DNA from 2 places in the Fictibacillus sp. WQ 8-8 genome. Region 1 is predicted to be linked to the other one. Evidence: a T-box and tRNA genes for the amino acid it is inferred to sense, from the RefSeq annotation. Region 1 holds a T-box; the other holds one or more tRNA genes.
The links. A T-box is a leader RNA that pairs with one kind of tRNA and senses whether it is charged. The one in region 1 lies ahead of thrS (threonine--tRNA ligase), so its partner is inferred to be a tRNA-Thr.
Positions count from the first base shown of each region.

Region 2: it encodes a tRNA-Thr, which carries the amino acid that the T-box ahead of thrS (threonine--tRNA ligase) is inferred to sense. The anticodon was not compared.

Region 1 covers NZ_JAMXKG010000005.1:172,276-191,837, forward strand. Annotated here, with positions in the region: gene M1K46_RS12785 (TVP38/TMEM64 family protein) at 1-327, opposite strand, end outside; gene M1K46_RS12790 (cytochrome ubiquinol oxidase subunit I) at 488-1,834, shown strand; gene M1K46_RS12795 (cytochrome d ubiquinol oxidase subunit II) at 1,855-2,880, shown strand; gene M1K46_RS12800 (DUF1294 domain-containing protein) at 2,890-3,144, opposite strand; gene rplT (50S ribosomal protein L20) at 3,213-3,572, opposite strand; gene rpmI (50S ribosomal protein L35) at 3,609-3,812, opposite strand; gene infC (translation initiation factor IF-3) at 3,838-4,341, opposite strand; ribosomal protein L20 leader region at 4,410-4,535, opposite strand; gene thrS (threonine--tRNA ligase) at 4,867-6,798, opposite strand; T-box leader at 6,848-7,073, opposite strand; gene ytxC (sporulation protein YtxC) at 7,133-7,990, opposite strand; gene M1K46_RS12830 (amino acid ABC transporter permease) at 8,099-8,758, opposite strand; gene M1K46_RS12835 (basic amino acid ABC transporter substrate-binding protein) at 8,786-9,571, opposite strand; gene mqnC (cyclic dehypoxanthinyl futalosine synthase) at 9,702-10,808, opposite strand; gene M1K46_RS12845 (glucose-1-dehydrogenase) at 10,975-11,763, opposite strand; gene M1K46_RS12850 (GRP family sugar transporter) at 11,780-12,634, opposite strand; gene dnaI (primosomal protein DnaI) at 12,753-13,691, opposite strand; gene M1K46_RS12860 (replication initiation and membrane attachment family protein) at 13,706-15,085, opposite strand; gene nrdR (transcriptional regulator NrdR) at 15,184-15,645, opposite strand; gene M1K46_RS12870 (hypothetical protein) at 15,721-16,116, opposite strand; gene speD (adenosylmethionine decarboxylase) at 16,208-16,594, opposite strand; gene M1K46_RS12880 (glyceraldehyde-3-phosphate dehydrogenase) at 16,904-17,941, opposite strand; gene coaE (dephospho-CoA kinase) at 18,072-18,665, opposite strand; gene ytaF (sporulation membrane protein YtaF) at 18,684-19,316, opposite strand; gene mutM (DNA-formamidopyrimidine glycosylase) at 19,376-19,562, opposite strand, start outside.
Region 2 covers NZ_JAMXKG010000006.1:340,981-343,111, reverse strand. Annotated here, with positions in the region: partial or broken rRNA gene M1K46_RS16060 (23S ribosomal RNA) at 1-90, shown strand, start outside; rRNA gene rrf (5S ribosomal RNA) at 279-394, shown strand; tRNA gene M1K46_RS16050 (tRNA-Asn) at 404-478, shown strand; tRNA gene M1K46_RS16045 (tRNA-Ser) at 485-576, shown strand; tRNA gene M1K46_RS16040 (tRNA-Glu) at 593-667, shown strand; tRNA gene M1K46_RS16035 (tRNA-Val) at 691-766, shown strand; tRNA gene M1K46_RS16030 (tRNA-Met) at 859-935, shown strand; tRNA gene M1K46_RS16025 (tRNA-Asp) at 940-1,015, shown strand; tRNA gene M1K46_RS16020 (tRNA-Phe) at 1,020-1,095, shown strand; tRNA gene M1K46_RS16015 (tRNA-Thr) at 1,104-1,179, shown strand; tRNA gene M1K46_RS16010 (tRNA-Tyr) at 1,258-1,341, shown strand; tRNA gene M1K46_RS16005 (tRNA-Trp) at 1,371-1,444, shown strand; tRNA gene M1K46_RS16000 (tRNA-His) at 1,449-1,524, shown strand; tRNA gene M1K46_RS15995 (tRNA-Gln) at 1,530-1,604, shown strand; tRNA gene M1K46_RS15990 (tRNA-Gly) at 1,610-1,684, shown strand; tRNA gene M1K46_RS15985 (tRNA-Cys) at 1,704-1,778, shown strand; tRNA gene M1K46_RS15980 (tRNA-Leu) at 1,796-1,884, shown strand; tRNA gene M1K46_RS15975 (tRNA-Leu) at 1,924-2,008, shown strand.

The sequences.
Region 1 (19,562 bases):
GAAAGGAATTAGCTTTAAAATTGCGATTTGGCCCAATGAGAACGGCATTCGTTTGCCTACGATTTTCCGCTTGATTTTCATGAACCGGTTGAGCGACTTCGGCATTTTTCTCAGCAGTCCGTAGAACAGCAAACTGGACAGGGTAATGCCGATTATCGAATAAAGCGTCCCATAAACCGACCCGAACAAGACCCCGCCTGCCATACAGATCAAACCTACTGGCAGAAAAAGAAACTGCCTCATCATATGGAGCAGAATGAAAAAGACAGGAGCAAAAATACCTGCAAACTTCAAAATTCCAAGGATCTCTGTGAGCTCATGCTGCATGATTCAACCCTCCTTTATCGCCATCTTATGACATAAGACGAGCAGTTATGCTCTTCCTTCTTCCAGATCCATGAATATTTCCATAACTTTTATGACAGGTTAAAGATTAGAAAAGCTGGTTTTCTTTTACAGATAACCATTAGGTTGAGGAGTGGTTTTCATGGATACAGTCGTGTTGGCTCGTGCTTTTTTCGGAACGTCTCTTGCCTTTCATATCATTTTTGCAACGCTTGGTGTTGGTATTCCCCTCATGATCGTCATCGCAGAAATTCTTCATCAAGTAAAAAAAGACAATGATTATGCCATAATGGCTAAACGCTGGACAAAGGCCTTTGCTGTTCTGCTCGGTGTGGCTATCCCTTCAGGAACGATCGTCGGGGTCCAGCTTTCTTTGCTTTGGCCAGGTTTTATGGAGATTGTAGGAAAGGTTATCTCGCTTCCTTTCCAGATTGAACTTTTCGCCTTCTTTATTGAAGCTTTGTTCATGTCCATCTACGTTTACGCAGCAGACAGGCTGCCAAAGTATTTCAGGATCATCTCTGTCATCTTGGTGGCGTTTGGAGCTGTAGCATCCGCCATTCTAATCACCGCTGTCAATACGTGGATGAATACACCTGACGGATTTAAGATTACAAAGGACGGCACTATTTATGATGTCAATCCATGGGATGCCTTTTTCAATCCGAGTTTTCTTTCAACAGCCTTCCATGTATCAGTGACTGCGTATATGACTGGCGGTTTTGCCCTGGCTTCTGTAGGGGCTTATAAGCTTTTAAGAGGGAATCTTACGAAGAAAGAATCTGTCTATCATAAAAAAGGATTTTTAATGGCCATTGTCGTTGGTTTGATTTTTTCATTGATTTCAAGTTTTTCAGGTCATCACTCTGCACAGATCCTGCATGAACACTCACCCGAGAAGCTAGCCGCAGCCGAAGGCTTATTTGAAACCCAGCGATATGCTCCTCTTGCGATCGGAGGTTTCACCGATCCCAAAACAGAAGAAGTGAAATATGGAATTGAGATCCCATGGATGCTCAGCTGGCTCGCTGCCGGCAAGTTTGATACCGAAGTCAAAGGCCTCTATGAATTCCCGCGTGAAACCTGGCCTCCTTTTTATGTGCACACCCTGTTTAATATCATGGTTGGGATTGGGTTTTTCCTGTTGGGACTGGCTGCAGTCGCTTTGTTTTTCTGGTGGTATTACGGCAAAAGAAAACAGAAGCCTTTTCCAAAATGGCTTCTGTTCACCTTAATCTTTTCCGGTCCACTTTCCATGCTTGGCATCGAATTCGGATGGATTTTCAGCTGCAGCGGAAGACAGCCCTGGACGATTTACAGGGTCCAGACCACAGCAGAAGCAGCTACACAATCAGAAAATCTTGCTCCCTTGTTTCTATTGTTCATCGGTCTCTACCTGCTTCTGAGCGTCCTGACGATCCTGATTCTTACAAGCTATTTTAAACGGCATCCGGTATCCAAGGACTTTGAAAAATACTCTGGCTATTAAATGACGAAAGAGGGAGCATAATGAACGAAGAAGTTATTGCCATATTGGTCTTATGGACCTTTATCTTCATCTATAGCATTTTTGGATCGATTGATTTCGGGGCAGGATTCTGGGCGATGATCTACAATGACCATCGGACCTTTGCAGGAAAAATAGCCAACCGATTTCTTTCACCGACCTGGGAAATTACAAATGTTTTTCTTGTTCTTCTCGTAGTCGCCTTTGTCGGTTTTTTTCCGAAAGGCGCCTTTACACTCGGAACCGTGCTGCTGATCCCGATTTCGCTGATCTTGTTTCTGCTTTCCATACGGAGTGCCTTTATGGTTTTTTCTTATTCCGTTCAAGGATACAGAAAGACGATGTTCTTTATTTCCGGTGTGTGCGGAGTTTTGATACCGGCACTCCTGATCACGGTACTCCCTGTAAGCCAGGGTGGTTTTATTGAAGGTATGAACGGAAAAGATACCCTTCTCCTTGGAAAGCTGTTTACGAGCCCTTCCTTATATATGTACATTTTGTTCGGGCTTACTTCTGAACTGTTCTTGTCATCCTTGTTTCTCGCGGATTACTCAAGGGTCTCTAAACAAGAAGGCGCCTATAGGCTCTACAGGGGGAACGTACTGATTCTTGGCCCCTCCACCCTTCTTGCTGCTGTGATCACACTGCTGGTCATACAGCCTGAGGCCGGGTGGCTGCTCGATAATCTGTATGATCAAAGGATATGGTTCATCCTTTCCACCCTGGCATTCATCGTGGGCTATGCCTCTCTATGGCTCAGTAACAAAGATGGGAAAGCAGCAGGTAAACCCCGTGTGGCTCTGCTCGCAACTGTCGCACAATACGGCTTGGCGAGTTACGGATATGGAATGGCTCACCTGCCTTACATCGTTTATCCGAGCCTGACCATATACGATGCCTTTACAGCGAAAGAAACGTTCTATTCGCTCATGATCATGTATGCTGTTGGTTTAGCGATCCTTACTCCCGGCTTTTATGTGTTTTGGAGGCTCTTCCTTAAGGATAAACGCTATCTGCAGCAGGATTAAGAGTGCAGATTAAATGAAGTACCTGGCAATGATGAAAATGTCGGCAAGCACAAGCAATGGCACTCCGACTTGAAAGCTTGGATGCTTTGTTTTATGCCGAAATTGCACCATCCCTGCCCAAATCCCGCAGGCGCCTCCTATGATCGCAAACAGCCACAGGCGGCGTTCCGGCGTCCGCCACTTCCCTGCCTTGGCCGCTTCCTTATCATGATGCATCAGCCAAAAGGCAATAACGTTAACGAGAATTAAATAAATGTAGATCATACAAACTAAATCTCCTTTTATAGAAAAAAGCCATTTCCTTCATGGAAAATGGCTTTTTGGTTCTTAATTTATGCTTTTAGGCTGTCTTTTGCTTTAGAAGCAAGTTCACCGAATGCTTTTTCATCAGAAACAGCGATTTCAGCAAGCATTTTTCGGTTGATGTCGATGCCTGCAACTTTTAGGCCATGCATTAAACGGCTGTAAGAAAGACCGTTTGTGCGAGCTGCCGCGTTGATACGAGTGATCCAAAGTTTACGGAAATCACGTTTCTTTTGACGGCGGTCACGGTATGCATACATAAGAGATTTGAAAACTTGCTGTTGAGCAACTTTAAATAACTTATGTTTGGATCCGAAATAACCTTTAGCTAACTTTAATACTTTTTTACGACGACGACGTGACACATAGCCACCTTTTACTCTTGGCATTTTAATACCCTCCTAGATATATACGATCAGTTATTATTATTTTTTCTTGTAAGTTAATAGTGTACGGATACGTTTGTAATCTCCGCTTGTAACAATCTTCGCTTTGCGAAGTTTACGCTTGGCTTTAGTAGATTTGTTAGCGAACATATGGCTTGTAAACGCACGTGCACGCTTAAGTTTACCTGTTCCAGTCTTTCTGAAGCGCTTTGCAGCACCTTTATGTGTTTTCATTTTAGGCATGATTGGATTCCTCCCTGGAAAGTAATTATTTTTCGGTTGTTGGTGCTAAAATGAGGAACATGCTTCGGCCTTCCATTTTTGGTCGAACTTCAACCGTAGCAACGTCTTCACATTCTTTAGCTAATTTTTCAAGCACAGTTTTTCCGATCGAGGAGTGCGTGATGGCACGGCCCCGGAAACGAATGCTTGCTTTCACTTTATCGCCTTTTTCAAGGAACTTGCGGGCATTTTTAAGCTTTGTGTTAAAATCATGCTCCTCAATTGTAGGGCTTAAGCGAATTTCTTTCGTTGTAACAATCTTTTGATTCTTACGTGCTTCTCTGTCTTTTTTCTGCTGCTCAAACTTAAACTTACCATAGTCCATGATACGGCACACTGGCGGTTTAGCGGTTGGTGCAACAAGTACAAGATCAAGATTGGCATTTGCCGCAATATCAAGAGCTTCATGACGTGTTTTAATCCCTAGCTGGCTGCCATCAGCCCCGATAAGTCTTACTTCACGAGCACGTATGCCCTCATTGACAGACATGTCCTTACTAATAGTAAGTCACCTCCAAGAAATTTATGTGAGTAGTCATTAACTCAGCACTTTGTAAACAAATAAAAAAAGCGTCGGCACATACTGCACCCACACGACCTCATCATCATTTCTGAAAGTTCGGTTGACCAGCCAACAGCACAATGCGTTGATCAGGTGAGAAGCGGGTGCTTCTGCTTTTGTTCGAAACTCAACTTATTTAATTACCTAAATTAATATACCATTGACAAGAACCTCTTGTCAACTAATGTTCTTTGTTCTTCACAACAGAATTTATTTTACAGTACTACTTGTTGTTTTGCAAGCACTAAAATAGTTTTTTCCTCGCACTCAAGTGATTAAAGAAGGGAAAATCAATTTACAGGCCAAAATTGATATTTACCCGCCGAAATGAAGGATTTACCCTCCAAAACATCAGGCTTTACCCGCTAAAACTCAGTTATGTAAACAGGGTGCCAGGCACCGCTAAGGGGCTGCAAAAAAAAGAACTGCGAATGAATTCGCAGTTCTCTAATTTTATCCTCTTTTATTCACTTGCTCAAGAATGCTTGATTTGAACGCATCAAAGGATACAGTTTCTGATTTTTGCTCACCGTATTTACGGACGTTGACGGCTTGATCGGAAATTTCCTGATCACCGAGCACGAGCATGTATGGGATTTTTTGCATTTGCGCTTCACGGATTTTATATCCCAGCTTTTCATCGCGGTTGTCGACTTCGACGCGAATGCCTTCTTCCAGCAGTTCCTCACTAATCTTTCTTGCGTACTCTTCATGAACAGTGGATACAGGAATAATCTGTACCTGTACAGGAGCAAGCCATACCGGGAACGCACCCTTGTATTCCTCGATCAGGAAGGCGACAAAACGTTCCATTGTGGAAACGACTCCGCGGTGGATAACGACCGGACGGTGATCCTTTCCGTCGCTTCCTTTGTACGTTAGGTCAAAGCGTTCAGGCAAGTGGAAATCAAGCTGTACAGTAGACAGCGTCTCTTCTTTTCCGAGCGCAGTCTTCACCTGAACATCAAGCTTCGGCCCGTAGAACGCGGCTTCCCCTTCTGCTTCTATATAATCCAAGTCCATATCTTCCATAGTTTCTTTAAGAAGAGCCTGTGCTTTTTCCCACATCTCATCGTTGTTTACGTATTTTTCTTTGTCCTCAGGATCACGGTAAGAAAGACGGAACCTGTATTCTGTAATGCCAAAGTCTTTGTACACACGCTGGATGAGCTTTACTACGCGGATAAACTCATCTTTTAATTGATCCGGGCGGGCAAAGATATGAGCATCATTCAATGTCATGGAACGGACACGCTGAAGGCCAGCCAATGCTCCTGACATCTCATGGCGATGCATCGTTCCAAGCTCAGCAATACGGATTGGAAGATCACGGTAGCTGTGCATGCTGTTCTTGAACACCATCATGTGATGCGGACAGTTCATCGGACGAAGAACAAGCTGCTCGTTGTCCATTTCAATCGCAGGATACATATCTTCTTTATAATGATCCCAGTGTCCTGATGTTTTATAGAGCTCTACACTGCCTAGATGAGGAGTGTAGACATGGTCGTAGCCAAGTCTTACTTCTGTGTCGACAATATAACGCTCGATGATACGGCGGATCGTCGCACCCTTTGGAAGCCAGACCGGCAAACCTTGTCCAATCTTTTGGGAAACAGTGAAAAGATCCAGCTCTTTTCCAAGTTTCCGGTGATCTCGCTCTTTCGCCTCTTGAAGGTAGACAAGATGCTGATCCAGCTCTTTCTGGTTAAGAAAAGCTGCTCCATAGATGCGCTGAAGCATCTGGTTATCGCTGTCTCCTCTCCAATAAGCGCCTGAGATGCTCATCAATTTAAAGGACTTGATTTTTCCAGTGGATGGAAGATGCGGCCCGCGGCAAAGGTCAAAAAACTCGCCTTGTTCGTAAATGGTAATAACCGCATCCTCCGGAAGATCACGGATGAGCTCCAATTTTAAATGGTCGTCAATGCCTTCAAAAATCGCGATGGCTTCTTCCCTGGTCACTTCTTTTCGGATGATCGGCAGGTTTTCGCTTACGATCTTTTTCATTTCCTTCTCAATCTTAGGCAAATCTTCCGGTGTTAAAGCTTCTTGAAGATCGATATCATAATAAAAACCGTTCTCGATGACTGGCCCGATGCCGAGTTTGACATCCTTATAGATGCGTTTGATCGCCTGTGCCATCAAATGGGCTGTACTGTGGCGTGTCATCTCGAGTCCTTCAGGTGAATCTTGTGGAACGATCTCAATGGATGCATCCGCCTCGATCGGACGTGTGAAATCGTACAATTCCCCGTTTACTTTACCGGCAACGGACTTTTTCTTCAGGCTGGAGCTGATGGATTCTGCTACTTGTTCTGCAGTGATTCCTTTCGGATACTCACGGATAGAACCATCAGGAAAAGTAAGCTTAATGTCTGTCATTCATAATCTCTCCTTGTTCAAAATAAAATACAAAAAACACCCGTCCACAAAAAGGGACGAGTGTTGTACTCGTGGTTCCACCCTTGTTCCACTGCAGGATTCTGCAATGGCACTCGGTCAAGATTTAACGGCTTTGGGCCGTCAGCGATTACTCTACCTTCACCGCTGAAGTTCAAAGGGGGTAAGACATTTTTCCGTGTTAGAATGCTTTCAGCCTCAGGCATCCCTCTCTATAAACCGTAAAAAATATCCGTTGTCCTTATCTTTACTGATTTTGGTATCCAATTTATACAATTATTATATTCATACTATACTGCAAAATCAAGAGCAATCCTTATCTACCGTCCATCTTTTCGATAAATTTGTTTCTTGAACCATAAAACAGCTGAAGGGGCCTTTTAATCAGTCTCTCCTGGAATACGTTCTGCAATGTATGTATCATGCCGTGATTTTCTTCTTCCAGGTACAAATACAACACTTCCGGAGCTAAACCCATGATCGGACCCAGCACTTTTTCGTCGAGATTAAACTCCTTGGTCAGAACCAATGCTCTTTCATGCATAAGCTGAAGCATTTTTTCACTGTATAGCCGGTATTCCTCATCATACAGCTTAAATTTACCGTCGAAGGCCACGTGAACCTCGGCTGTGAGAAACGGCTGATTGGCTGCACACTTACGCAATTGATCGATGAAGGACTGGTATTCAAGCTCGAGTTTGTATTCATCGATCGCACATTCGACGTAAATTTGTAGAAGATCAAGGTACTCCCGTAAACGGAACTGTACAAAAGACTCAAATGTAAATGATAGCCCTTCTTCGGTTAAGATTTTTCTCCAGGCTTCTTTCACATGATAATCGCACGTATCCAGATCTTTTACCGCCGGCACTTCCTCCCGTTCCTGTTCGATAAATTCCTTGGCGATCGCTGCAATTTCTGCTTGCTCCTGCTTATCCGTGAAATAAAAAAAATGTTCAATAAAAAACAGGATTCGTGATTCCTCCAGTTTTTTACGAGTATAGCAAGCCAGCACCTGAACAATTGAATCCAGATGCTCTTTTGTATTCAATAATAATGAACGGCTTTCGGATTCTAAAAAGGAAGGTTTTATGTTAAGTGATCGAGCCATCTGCTTCAGTTCCTTTTGTAATTGGTTACATTCTTCATGATCTGCAAATATAAGTTCTGCCAACCCTGTCCCTCCCCCAAACACTCGATGTTACACTATATGGGACAACGTCATGAAAAATGAACTCTTTTAAAAGATTAATAAAAAAACAGCAGGTTTCCCTGCTGCCGGTTAATCCAGTGCATATTTGCGTTCAAGAAAGTTTAGCAGTTGTGTCAACGTAAGAGTAAGAATCAGATAAATAAGCGCTACCGTCAAAAAAGGTTCCCAAGGACGATAGTATTCTCCCATCATCGCTCTTCCCCAGTACATCAGTTCTTCAGTCGCAATGACGGCTGCCAGTGAAGAATCTTTAATTAAAACAATGAATTCATTTCCTAAAGGAGGAATCATGCGTTTAGATGCCTGAGGAATGATAATATGCCTCATTGTCTGTCTATGCGTCATCCCCAGCGAACGGGCTGCCTCGGTCTGGCCTTTATCAATAGATTGGATACCCGCCCTAAAGATCTCCGCGATGTAGGCCGCTGCATTTAAGGAGAGAGCCGTAATGGCAGAAACAAGTGCAATAGGAGGCTTCATGAAAAGCGGCATGACCGCAAAGTGAATCAAGAAAAGTTGAACAAGTAGCGGTGTTCCCCGAAAAAAGTTTATATACCAAATGAACGGCTGCCGAATCACCTGGACTGAAGACATTTTTCCGAGTGCGATGAATAGTCCCAAGAGGGTTCCGAAAATAATGCTCGCAACTGAAATTTCGATCGTAACCCATGTTCCTTTAATAAAAAAAGGTAAATACTTCTCTACGAGATCAAATTTATAGAAATCCATGTGTTCCTCCGGTCATTCTGAGTAGGTTTATTTTTTCAGCACATCCAGGTTCGGTTCTACTTTAAACCACTGTTTATAAATTTTGGTGTAGGTTCCATCAGCAATGACCTTCTTCAAAGCTTTGTCAACTTTTGCTTTATCTTTGCTGCCCTTAGGAAAAGCAATACCATAGAATTCAGATTCAAAGTTTGTTTTATCATTTACGACTGAGAGCTTTTTGTCCGGATTGTTTTTTGCATACTCATCTACAACAGTGTTATCAGCAACAACCGCATCCACTTCACCGCTTATTAGTGCCTGAATAGCCAACACATTACTGTCGTATTTTTTGACATTGGTATTTTCTTTCCCAAATTTCTTTTCCAAGGCAGCTTGTCCGGTCGTTCCATTTTGAACACTGACCTTCTTTCCTTTTAAATCATCCACACTTTTTATCGGTGACCCTTCTTTTGTAAGAATCTTATTAATGGACTCAAAATATGGAGATGAGAAGTCATATGATTTTTTTCGATCATCATTAATGGTTATCGCTGAAATACCAGCCTGGACCTGTTCGCTTTGTAAAGAGGTAAACAGAGGATCCCATCCTGTGTTTTTCAACTTATAATCCAGCTTTGCTTCCTTCATAACGGCCTTGAGCAAATCAACATCAAAACCGACAATCTTCCCATCTTTTAAATACTCAAATGGAGCATATGCAGCGTCTGTTCCTACAACCAATTTCTCAGACGGGCTTCCTGACGTGGATTTCCCTCCACATGCTGCCAATGTCAGCAAACTCCCAAGCAATAATAACAACACTACTTTTTTCATCTTTGTCCCCCTTAAATTATGTAATCCTCTTTATTATAACAAAATTATCAAAAATGAGAATATTCCAATAATTAATTGTGCAAAAAAACCCAGCCCTCTACAAGAAAGGCCGGGATTCTATGTTTTTCTATCAGTTCTGCATGACAAAGTCTTTTTCTGCGGTTTCTTCTTCGTCGAACACACGCAGCGTTTCGTATTTGGTGTTGCGCTGTGCCGGGATTTTACCCGCTTCCCGTATAAGGCGCAGTGTCAGATTCGTATTGACTTTATGGGTCGTTCCGGCAGCTGAGACCACGTTCTCTTCCATCATCGTGCTTCCGAAGTCGTTGCAGCCGTAATGAAGAGACTTTTTGCCGACCTCAGGTCCCATCGTCACCCAGGAAGACTGGAAGTTTGAAATGTTATCCAAGAAGAGGCGTGAGATTGCCACATTTTTAAGATATTCTCTTGGCGTTGTTTTCTCACCCTTTAAGTTCGTGTTATCTGGCTGGAACGTCCATGAGATAAAGGCTAAGAAACAGTTGGTCTCATCTTGAGCATCACGGACACGCTGAAGATGCAATGCTCTCTCTTCAAAGGTCTCGCCGAAACCGATAACCATGGTAGCCGTGGAATGAAGACCGACTTTCTTCGCCGTTTTCATGCAGTCGATCCACTCTGTCCATGATCCTTTTAAGCGGCTGATTTTTTTCCTCGTACGGTCATCAAGGATCTCGGCTCCGCCGCCAGGCAGAGAGTCAAGTCCTGCATCCTTCAGCTCTTTTAGGACTTCTTCCAGTGAGAGGCCTGAAACTTCGACCATCTTCCAGATCTCAGCCGGAGAGAAGGAGTGCATCGTAATATCAAAGCGCTTTTTAATATTGCGGAGCAGATCAGTGTAATAAGAGAACGGCAGATTCGGGTTTGTTCCACCCTGCATCAAGATCTCTGTTCCGCCTACATCGATCGTTTCCCGGATTTTTTGGAAGATCACTTCATCATCCAGCACATAACCTTCCTTGCTTCCAGGCGGACGGTAGAATGCACAGAAACGGCAGTATGTATCACAAAAATTGGTATAGTTCACGTTTCGCCCGATAACAAAAGTAGTAATCGGTTCTGGATGCCACCGCTTCATGATGACGTCGGCCGCCTCACCCATTTTTTCAACTTCATCACTCTCATACAGAGCAACAGCATCCTTAACGGTCAATCGTGTACCATCAAGGGCTTTCTGCAAAATCGCATCAATGCTCATCTATATTACCTCCAGTTACGGACATCTTATGTAGCATTCTATTATCCTATCACATTTTAAAAAATTTTGCGAAATGAATACAGCTGCAGGAATGCAATGATAAAAGAGAAAGACAAACCGAGCAAGCCGGTTTGTCTTAGTTCGTTTCATCTTAATTATTTAAGGCTTATCCACGGCCTGCCTGGAAAGAAGGATATAATGTCATTCCTCCATCAGCAATGAGCGTATGTCCTGTTACATATCTTGATTCCTTGGAAGCGAGCCACACGGCGACAGAAGAAATTTCGTCAGGTTCAGCAATATAGCCCAATGGAATTAGTTTTTCTACATCCGCTTTTTTGCCAGGATCTGAAAACTTTTCGGCATTGATTGGTGTGTTGATGGCACCTGGCGCAATGGCATTTACCCTGATTTTCTTTGGTGCATATTCCATCGCTAGCGTCTGAGTCATGAGCTTTACACCGCCCTTACTCGCTGCGTAGTGCACAAAGTGCGGCCAAGGGATGATCTCATGAACGCTCGACATGTTAATAATACTGCCTTCAATGTTATTCTTCAGAAAATACGAGATTGCTTCACGGCAGCCAAGAAATTGCCCCGTCAAATTCGTGGAGATAACCTTATTCCAATCTTCAAGAGATAGCTCGTGCGACGGAACCTCATTTTCAATCCCCGCGTTGTTAATCATAATATCCAGTCTTCCAAAGGATTCCACTGTGCGTTCGACCAGATTTTTAATATCTTCTTCCTTTGTCACATCTCCCTGAACGGCGATCGCTTCTCCGCCGAGATCTCTTAATTCCTGGAGAAGTTCTTCCACTTCATTATCCTTTTCACTAAAATAATTTACAGTGATCTTTGCTTTTTCTTTTGCAAAACGTTGGGCACAGGCTTTTCCGATTCCTGTACTCGCTCCTGTGATAATGACTGCTTTTCCTTCTAGATCTGTAAACATGTTTTTCATCCGCTCCTTAACGTTTTGTAATCCCGAGCATAACACCGCCCGCGATAATAAGTAGACATCCTGCAATAACGAAGATGATCTGCCGTTTTGATTTCTTTTCTTTTAAAATAAAAATTCCGCCGAGAGTGGAGATGATGATTCCCGTTTGTGAAAGCGAAAAACTTGTCGCTACACCAATCTTCGGCAATGAAAGCAACAAAGTGATGTTTCCTGTACTCCATAGAATTCCGGTTAAAATATTTCTTACAGCAAATTTATTAAACGGTTTACCTGTAAAAGTGAGAAGTAAACCGCCGATAAACATACCCGCTGCCTGTGGAAGTATCGCTTCCCATCCTCCAACCTTAAACCAATTGACAATAACCACATAGCCAACATAGCCTGCGGTGGATAGCAGCAAGATAAGGTAACCTCTTTTATAATTGGTCCTGCCGTCCTCTTTGTTGTTCTTATCCCTGATCGATGTAAAGACGGCTCCTAAAATGATAACAACGATAGCGATGATTCCAATAATGATCTCTGTCTTTGTTTTCCACTCATGAAACACGAGTACGCCAAAGAGTGTTGTCCCAAATAGCTGCATACCCGTTGAGAGAGGCACCGTTTTTGCCACACCGAGGTGATCAACAGTCGCAAATTGAAACCGTTGGCCGACAACCCATAAGGCACCCGAAATCGCTCCTACAATGATTACAAGAGAGTTCATATCAGGTTGAACGATAAAAAATGTAATTACCGAAAAGACAAGGGCACCGATGGTCATCCCCAATGTCTGGCTGTATGAATCTCCCCCCAGTTTTTGGCTGACCAATACAATGCTTCCCCAGCAAACTGCTGTGATGACTGCAAGAATTATTCCCATATTCATTTCCTTTCTGTCTGCTGATTCTATAGGTAGTATTTGCATCTTCCCGAAGATTCATCAGACTAAACAAAAAACCTCTATCTTTTATGATAGAGGTTAATCAAGTAGATCTATTTTACTGAAAAGTTCTGAAGTTTTTATCTCCACCGATAAAGATCGGCACGGCAAGATGGCGAATACGCTCCATGATCCGTTTTGCTTTTGCTTGCTCGAGGCCGCCTTTTTGCGAGTAGGAAAAATGCTCTTCAAGCAAGGTAAAATCATAATTGGAGGAGTACAGCGTCGGCAGCCTCTCCATCATACGATATTGAAGTATGACACCAATGATTTCATCCCTGACCCAATTTGTCATGTTTTCGGCACCAAGATCGTCAAGCATGAGGACAGGAACGGTTTTGAGCAGCTCCATTTTTTCGTTGAAACTTCCGTCAGAAAGGCTGCTTTTTATCTCCCGCAAAAACTCGGGAGTATGAACGAGCAATGAAGGAATCTGCCGCTCAGCCAACGCGTTGGCTATCGCACCCAGCAGATAGGTCTTTCCAACACCAAACTTGCCGTAAAAGTAAATCCCTTTCGCCCCTTCTCCAGAAGAAGCCGCTTTGACAAAATCCCATGCAGCACCAATCGCTTCTCTTCTGTCTTGATCAATGCTGTGAAGACGGTCAAAGGATGCCTGCAGGATATCTTTCGGGATAAAATAGCTTCGGATGAGGGCACTCATCGACTTCTGCTTTTCATCCTGTTTTTTCAGCGAACATTTTTCATAATAAATTTCGATCGTATTTCTTTCTGCCGCCAGTTCCGGCTGATACCCTTGCATCAGGTTTGGGCAAAGATTCAGCCCTGGGCAATTGGAACAATGGTTCTTTTCCTTGGAATATTCATAGAGCTTCGTCAATCCTTTTTCAATGCTTGATTGATTCAAATCAGGGTTCTGCTCCAGGAATGAGATAACATAAGGATCTGTGAGTACATGCTGCTTAATTCGGTCATATTCCTTTTTAAGCTGACCGTACCCTTCCATTTTTTTAACGGCGTCCATAATCGATTCCATTTTCGTTCCCCCCTTTAGATTTCTTTAAGCAGGTTTTCAAGCCATTGCTGGTTTTGCTCTTCAAGCTCATTATTATTATTGTTCTTTTCTTTTTTCTCTGCCGTTGCCTCTTCATCCTTCAGCCAGTCGGGCAGACGGGCGCTCTTTTTCTGGGTTCCATTACGCTTATAATTTGTATTCTTACGCTCCTGCCACTCTTTGTACTTCTTCTGTTCTGAACGAGCTAGCGCCATGGCTTCCTGAACGGTTTGTACTTTTTTCCTGGCCCAGTGGCTCGCAATTTTTTCGACGAATGAACGTGTAAGTTTTAGATCATTGGTCTTCAGTACATAGTCGATCAAAACATTGACCACACCCGGAGTCATTTTTTGCTCAAGCATGAGATACGTAACAATATTCAAATCCACTTCCGCCGGCTTTGTTCCAGATTGGAGTTCCAGCAATTGAAAAGGTGATACTTCTTCAAAGAATTTTATCACTTTTTCTTCTTCTGTGACAGGCTCTCTGCCTGCAGCTGATTTTAAGCTCTGCGGCTGAGTACGGAGAGCCATCTGCGGCAGCTGGTTGTTGTTTTCAATCCTGTACCATTTTTGAACTTCCTTCCGGAGATTTTCGGCAGTCAACTCTCCATGAAGATGGTACGCGTTTTGGATTTGCCTGCTCATCTCAAGCGGTCCCATCTGGTAAACGTATGCCAGTTTAAGGATGGATTCCCTTATGGAAGGAGTTATGACTTCTTTCGGAAGAATAAAGCTTGAAATGCTGGAGATCAACAAATCAAAATCAAAGTCCTCAGAAGTGATGGACAACGGATTGCCTGGTTTTCTTTCTGCCAGACTTCCGCCTGATCCCTCCTGAATTTCCGAATAAGTCCCTGCTGTCATTTCAGAGGGATGAAGCGATACGAAAACATCATTAAATGATGACGTCATCTCCACGTATTCTTCCATCTCAGTTTCTTCTTGAATAAAATGGTCTCGCATCTCGCAATATTTTGTTTTGCCTAATCGATTATAAAGATAGATGTTCAAGACCCCATCGTTGAAAAATTCATCCGGTGACAGAGGGGTTTGCAATTCATATAAGTAAACCCTCGAATCTTCTTTATCCCGTTTATAAGTTTTCAGCAGGCCGATGGCTTCCAGCTTTTTTCGGGCGGCAATAATATCCTTCAATGAAAATTGGGTCACATTCATGAGCCTCTGATGCGTTTGCTCTTTTGGCGTTTTCATTTCGGCATCACACCAAAATGTCATATATAAACTATAGGCAAAAGCGCCTATTAACGGCTGGTACAGCATGGTCAATACTTTGCGGTCTATATTATGGAGATAGCCGCTAAATTGAACCTCATATGTATCCACCGGGACAATTTCTTTCCAGTGTACACTCATGGTTCTCACCTTTCAAAAAAAAGTTTTTTTCTAAGTCTATAGAGAAAAACAAGCATTCCGATAAAAAAAAGCGTAAAACTGGTACTGTCTTACGCAAGTTAGTGCTCGTCTTTTTTTATTAATTCTTTCAGTTCCTGTATGAATACATTGATGTCCTTAAATTGCCGGTAGACCGAAGCAAATCGGACATAAGCTACTTCGTCCGTGTCCGCAAGATAATCCATGACTTTTTCGCCGACTTCTTTGCTGTTTATTTCAGAAACCCCTTGGTTCCGCAGGTCCTTTTCTATGTTGTCCACGATATTTTCAAGAACTTCTAAAGGTACAGGGCGTTTCTCACAAGCTTTTATAAGTCCGCGAAGAATTTTTTCACGGCTGAATTCTTCCCGGGTACCTTCCTTTTTCACAACAATCAGCGGTATTTCTTCAACCGTTTCAAAGGTTGTAAATCGATAGGTGCAAGACTCGCATTCCCGCCTGCGGCGAATCGATCTCCCCGAATGGACCGGTCTAGAATCAAGCACTTTTGTACCGTTATACTGACAGGACGGACAACGCAAAGCAGATCAACTCCAAAAATTAATTAACCTCTATTATAATTCTATCTTAGACAAAAGGAGGGCATGTGACAAGAATTAATTGTTTTCAAGCAGAGATGTGCCAATAAATTCAAGCTTTCCTTTCAATCCTTCATTAATAGCAAGGATCACCTTTCTGCTGTATCCAAAATCGATCGGAAGCGGCGATTCAGACGTGACATTAATATCGACTGCCGTTTTAAATGGTCTGAGAGAGGTCGCAGTGATCACGGCAAAAGCCTTCCTTGGAGCTGTAACTTCAAAAGATAGCTCGCCCCGTTCTTTTGATGATCCAAGCAGTTTATAATGGCTTTGCTGCCGGACAAGTTCTTCAATGGCATCCATGACTTTTGTGCGGTTCGCTTTGAAATAATGGGTTTGCAGTAAAGGATCTTGGTGGTTCTCGGAAGTTTCCGAATGATTCTTCAAGATATTTTGCAATTGTCTAAGCATGGTACCCCTCCTCTAAACTCCTCCATGCAAAAGCGGAAAGTAAAAAAAGAGGTGCAAATAACACACCTCTTTTTCGACTTAGCATTCATTTTTATTTATTAGCAGCAACTTTATTTTTAGCAACTTTAACAGGACCCATTCCACGTGGAACTTCTAAATTTTCACGGCTGTTCGCTTCCAAAGCCTGTGAAATGTAATCAGCAGCCACATTTGGATCAATACGATCCCCACAAGTGTATACGTCAATGCTTGCATAACCATGCTCTGGAAAACTGTGGATTGTCAAATGTGATTCAGAAATAATAACAACCCCACTCACGCCATGCGGCGCAAACTTATGAAAAGCAACCTCACGAATTTCTGCACCTGCTTTAAGGGCAGCGTCAACAAACGTCTCTTCAATAAACCTCATATCATTTAGCTTTTCACTGTTGCATCCCCATAGTTCAGCAATTACGTGTCTTCCCATTGTATCCATATTAGCATAGTCCCCCTTAAAAATTTTTCATGCCTTCAAGCATGCGGTATTGAACATCTACCACGGGGGAAAGTTAGTCCTAAGAGGTCCTAACCCTTTAAGTAGAATCCAACGCCTTGGTTTGCTTTATTTGAAGTTCACGAATCATAGTATACTTGTTTTATTTTTCATTTGCAATAATTTGTTTGAAATTTCCCTCTAAATTTTCATATGAAAACTAATGACATAAAATAGGTGGATTTTGTTTAAAAACAAAAAGAACGGACAGCGCCAGAAACCGGCTCCATCCGTTCTTTTTTAATTTTTGCTTTATGAAGGAATCCTCATATCCGCCTTTTGAGCTAAACCTGCAGCAACAAGACCTGCCAGATCAACAACACGGCAAGAATAGCCCCATTCATTGTCATACCAGGCAAGCACTTTTACTTTTTTATTCTCAATAACCATTGTTGATAAACCATCAATGATTGAAGAATTCTCATTACCGTTATAATCAATGGAAACCAGCGGCTGTTCGCTGTATCCAAGAATACCGTTTAATGCACCCTCAGACGCAGTTCTTAAAGCCTCATTTACCATCTCTTCTGTCACATCCGTTTTTAGATCGACCACTAAATCAACTAATGATACATTTGGAGTCGGGACTCGGAGTGCCATTCCATTCAATTTTCCTGTGAGATGAGGAAGAACCTTGGAGATTGCTTTTGCCGCCCCGGTAGACGTTGGAATGATGGATTGGCCGCAAGCTCTTGCACGTCTGAGGTCCTTATGCGGGTTATCAATATTTTTTTGATCATTTGTATAGGCATGTACGGTAGTCATCATTCCTGATTCAATCCCGAACTGTTCATCGAGTACTTTTACTACAGGTGCCAGACAGTTCGTTGTGCATGAAGCATTGGATAAGATATGATGTTCGTCCGCTTTGTAATCGCTGTCATTTACACCCATAACAATCGTGATGTCTTCATCTTTTCCAGGTGCAGTAATAATAACCTTCTTCGCTCCAGCTTGCAGATGGTAGCCTGCCATTTCCTTTGTTTTGAATTTTCCAGTGGCTTCAATCACGATATCGATGCCGAGCCCTTTCCATGGCAGTTCTCTTGGGTTGCGGGAATTGAGCAGAAGCACTTTTTGCCCGTCCACCATTAAGTAGCCTTCATGGGCACTAACTTCACCATCAAACATTCCGTGAATTGAGTCATACTTAATCATATGTGCTAACGTTTCAGGAGGATAGCTTGCGTTGATTGCTACAACCTCAAACTCGTTATTTTCCTCCATCATCTTACGAAATACCATTCTTCCGATCCGCCCGAGTCCATTAATCGCTACTTTTGCTTTCATGGTGTGCTCCCTCCATATATGTTATACTTTTTTGCCTCTTTTTCTACAATTAGTATAGCATATTTAAATAAAAAAAGAACATCATTTTATAAAAACGGGCAAAAAATAAACCCTCTGCCTAGACAGAGGGCTAAATAATATTCCATTCCTTAAGCTGGGCATCCAGTTTCACTTTGAGCTCTTCCAAAGATCCATTGTTTGTGATCACCGCATCCGCCAGCTTTACTTTATCTTTAAGGGGCATCTGGGAAGCAATCCTGCTCCTTGCCTCATCCTCCGTGAAGTGGTCTCTCATAACTAATCGGCTGAACTGGACTTCTTCATCAACAAAGATCAGGAGTGTGCGGTCCACCATATGGGTCAAATCGCTCTCAAACAACAGTGGAATATCCATGACCACATGGCTGAATCCATCATTAAGATAATGTGCTGCCTGGCTCTTCATTTCATGCCGTACAGCCGGATGAACAATCTCATTCAGCACCTTCCGTTTGGCAGAATCGTTGAATATGACGCTGCCAAGTTTTTTTCGATCGAGGTTCTTTTCTTCATCTATTACTTCTATCCCAAAGTTCTCGACAATTTTAACGTAGGCGGGCTGGCCTTGCTCCACAACCTGACGCGCGATTAAATCTGCATCAACAACAGGTATGTTATAGCTCCGCAAAAGGTTGGAAACTGTGCTTTTTCCACTGGCAATTCCGCCGGTCAGGCCTATGATCATGATTTTACGATCCTCCTGTTACATTTTCAGTAATCCTATAATAATCAGTAATATCCCTGGAAGAAAGGTAAGCTTCTTCATCCACGTAATCCTGGACACTGCAAACCCTAATTTCATGCCACCAAGTACAAATATCGAGCTCATGGAGGCTACCGTAAATGCTGTAAGAAAAGGAGGCATATCAACCATCGCTGCTCCGATTCCCGCTCCGAAAGCATCCAATGAAAGCGCGACGCCCAGCAAGACCGCCTCCCAGCCATTGATAGAGCCGGATTTATCAAGATCTGCGATTGTCGGCTTACTTAAGATTTGAATCATGATTCCCAGAGATTTTATTTCTAATTTTACAATAGTCTTCTCTTCAGGTACAGCCGCGGCCTTTTTTTCAGGTTTGGCTACTTGGTACAAAAAATATGAACCGAGACCTAAAAGGATCAAGCCGCCAGTTACCTGCCCGGCATGCGGCGATAAAAAGCGTTCTAAAAAATGGCCGAATCCCATTGCAATAAAAAAGGTAATGGCCGAACATGAGGAAATGATAATGACAGATTTTAACGGAATCTTTATTTCCTTCATGCCATAAGTCAGCCCCGTACCAAAGCTGTCAAGACTTACTGCAAACGCCAGTAAGAGCATCGAAAAGGACACCATAACGGCAAAAGCTCCTTTCATACCACGTTCTGTAGTATATGAAAGGAGCTTGGAAACTGTTATTTTTGGCAGCTGCTGCAAAAATGAGTGCCTCGTCCTGCAACAACGGATCTAGTAATTTCACGGCCGCATTTTTTGCATGGCTCTCCCTTTTTTCCATAAACAAAAAGCTCCAGTTGAAAGTTACCGGCTTTCCCTTCGGAATTCACATAAGAGCGAATCGTACTGCCGCCTTTTTCGACTGAC
Region 2 (2,131 bases), on a different contig from region 1:
CCCTTAGAGATGATGAGGTTGATAGGTCTGGTGTGGAAGCGTGGTGACACGTGGAGCTGACAGATACTAATCGGTCGAGGGCTTATCCTTATTAACAAAAGCGGTATGAACCGTTTATATCCGACAAGCGTTGGAGATCCTGACGAGAACACGTTTTTGGTGTTCGTAGGAGGGATTGAAACGACCTCGAGGATATGGTTCATGGAGCTGGACGTTAGCATCAGTGAAAGTTTGGATGGAAAGTTATCTAGTTTTGAGGGAATATACCTCAAAATATGTCTGGTGGCGATAGCGAAGAGGTCACACCCGTTCCCATACCGAACACGGAAGTTAAGCTCTTCAGCGCCGATGGTAGTTGGGGGCTTCCCCCTGTAAGAGTAGGACGTTGCCAGGCTTATATTATTCCACAGTAGCTCAGTGGTAGAGCTATCGGCTGTTAACCGATCGGTCGTAGGTTCGAGTCCTACCTGTGGAGCCATATTTTGGAGAGCTGTCCGAGTGGCCGAAGGAGCACGATTGGAAATCGTGTATACGGTTACCGCCGTATCAAGGGTTCAAATCCCTTGCTCTCCGCCATAACTTTTCAACATATGGCCCGTTGGTCAAGCGGTTAAGACACCGCCCTTTCACGGCGGTAACACGGGTTCGAATCCCGTACGGGTCACCATTTTTTATACATATAACTTTTTCGGAGGATTAGCTCAGCTGGGAGAGCACCTGCCTTACAAGCAGGGGGTCGGCGGTTCGAACCCGTCATCCTCCACCATTAATACTTAACTTTTTCTACATTCAAGAATTTGCTTGTAGAGGAAGAGACAGTCATTAACTCGGACATATCGTCCGTAAGCTTAATATTATCGCGGGGTGGAGCAGTCTGGTAGCTCGTTGGGCTCATAACCCAAAGGTCGCAGGTTCAAATCCTGTCCCCGCAACCAAAATGGACTCGTGGTGTAGTGGTTAACATGCCTGCCTGTCACGCAGGAGATCGCCGGTTCGACCCCGGTCGGGTCCGCCATTTTGGCTCGATAGCTCAGTCGGTAGAGCAGAGGACTGAAAATCCTCGTGTCGGCGGTTCGATTCCGTCTCGAGCCACCATTTTTTTTGCCGGTTTAGCTCAATTGGTAGAGCAACTGACTTGTAATCAGTAGGTTGGGGGTTCAAGTCCTCTAGCCGGCACCACTTTTCTTTTCAAGAACTGTAAGAAATTTCTTCTTGAAGAATAGATGAATTTGTATTAAAATAGGATTTGTCTCTCATGGAGGGGTAGCGAAGTGGCTAAACGCGGCGGACTGTAAATCCGCTCCTTTGGGTTCGGCGGTTCGAATCCGTCCCCCTCCACCATCTAAATTTTAGTTGCACATTAACAATTTAGGGGCATAGTTTAAAGGTAGAACGAAGGTCTCCAAAACCTTTGGTGTGGGTTCAATTCCTACTGCCCCTGCCATGTGGCGATTGTGGCGAAGTGGTTAACGCACCGGATTGTGATTCCGGCATTCGTGGGTTCAATTCCCATCAGTCGCCCCATATGATGGGCTATAGCCAAGTGGTAAGGCAACGGACTTTGACTCCGTCACTCGTAGGTTCGAATCCTGCTAGCCCAGCCATCAATGCGGAAGTAGTTCAGTGGTAGAATACAACCTTGCCAAGGTTGGGGTCGCGGGTTCGAATCCCGTCTTCCGCTCCATATTATCTTGTTTGTTTCTGGCGGCATAGCCAAGTGGTAAGGCCAGGGTCTGCAAAACCCTTATCCACCGGTTCGAATCCGGTTGCCGCCTCCACTACATAATTCCCCAGCGCCGGGGTGGTGGAATTGGCAGACACACAGGACTTAAAATCCTGCGGTAGGTGACTATCGTGCCGGTTCGAGTCCGGCCCTCGGCACCATAATATTTTATAACTTAACTGCCTAATGATTAATTGCATGCCGGTGTGGCGGAATTGGCAGACGCGCACGACTCAAAATCGTGTTCCCTTGGGAGTGTCGGTTCGACCCCGACCACCGGTACCATTACATAACTAATCAGCATGTATATAAAAGACTTCTTACACTTGTAAGAGGTCTTTTTTTGCGTTCATCAATACGACTAAAATAAGTAAGAATCGTGTTCCTAAAATCGTGTTCCTTATATTT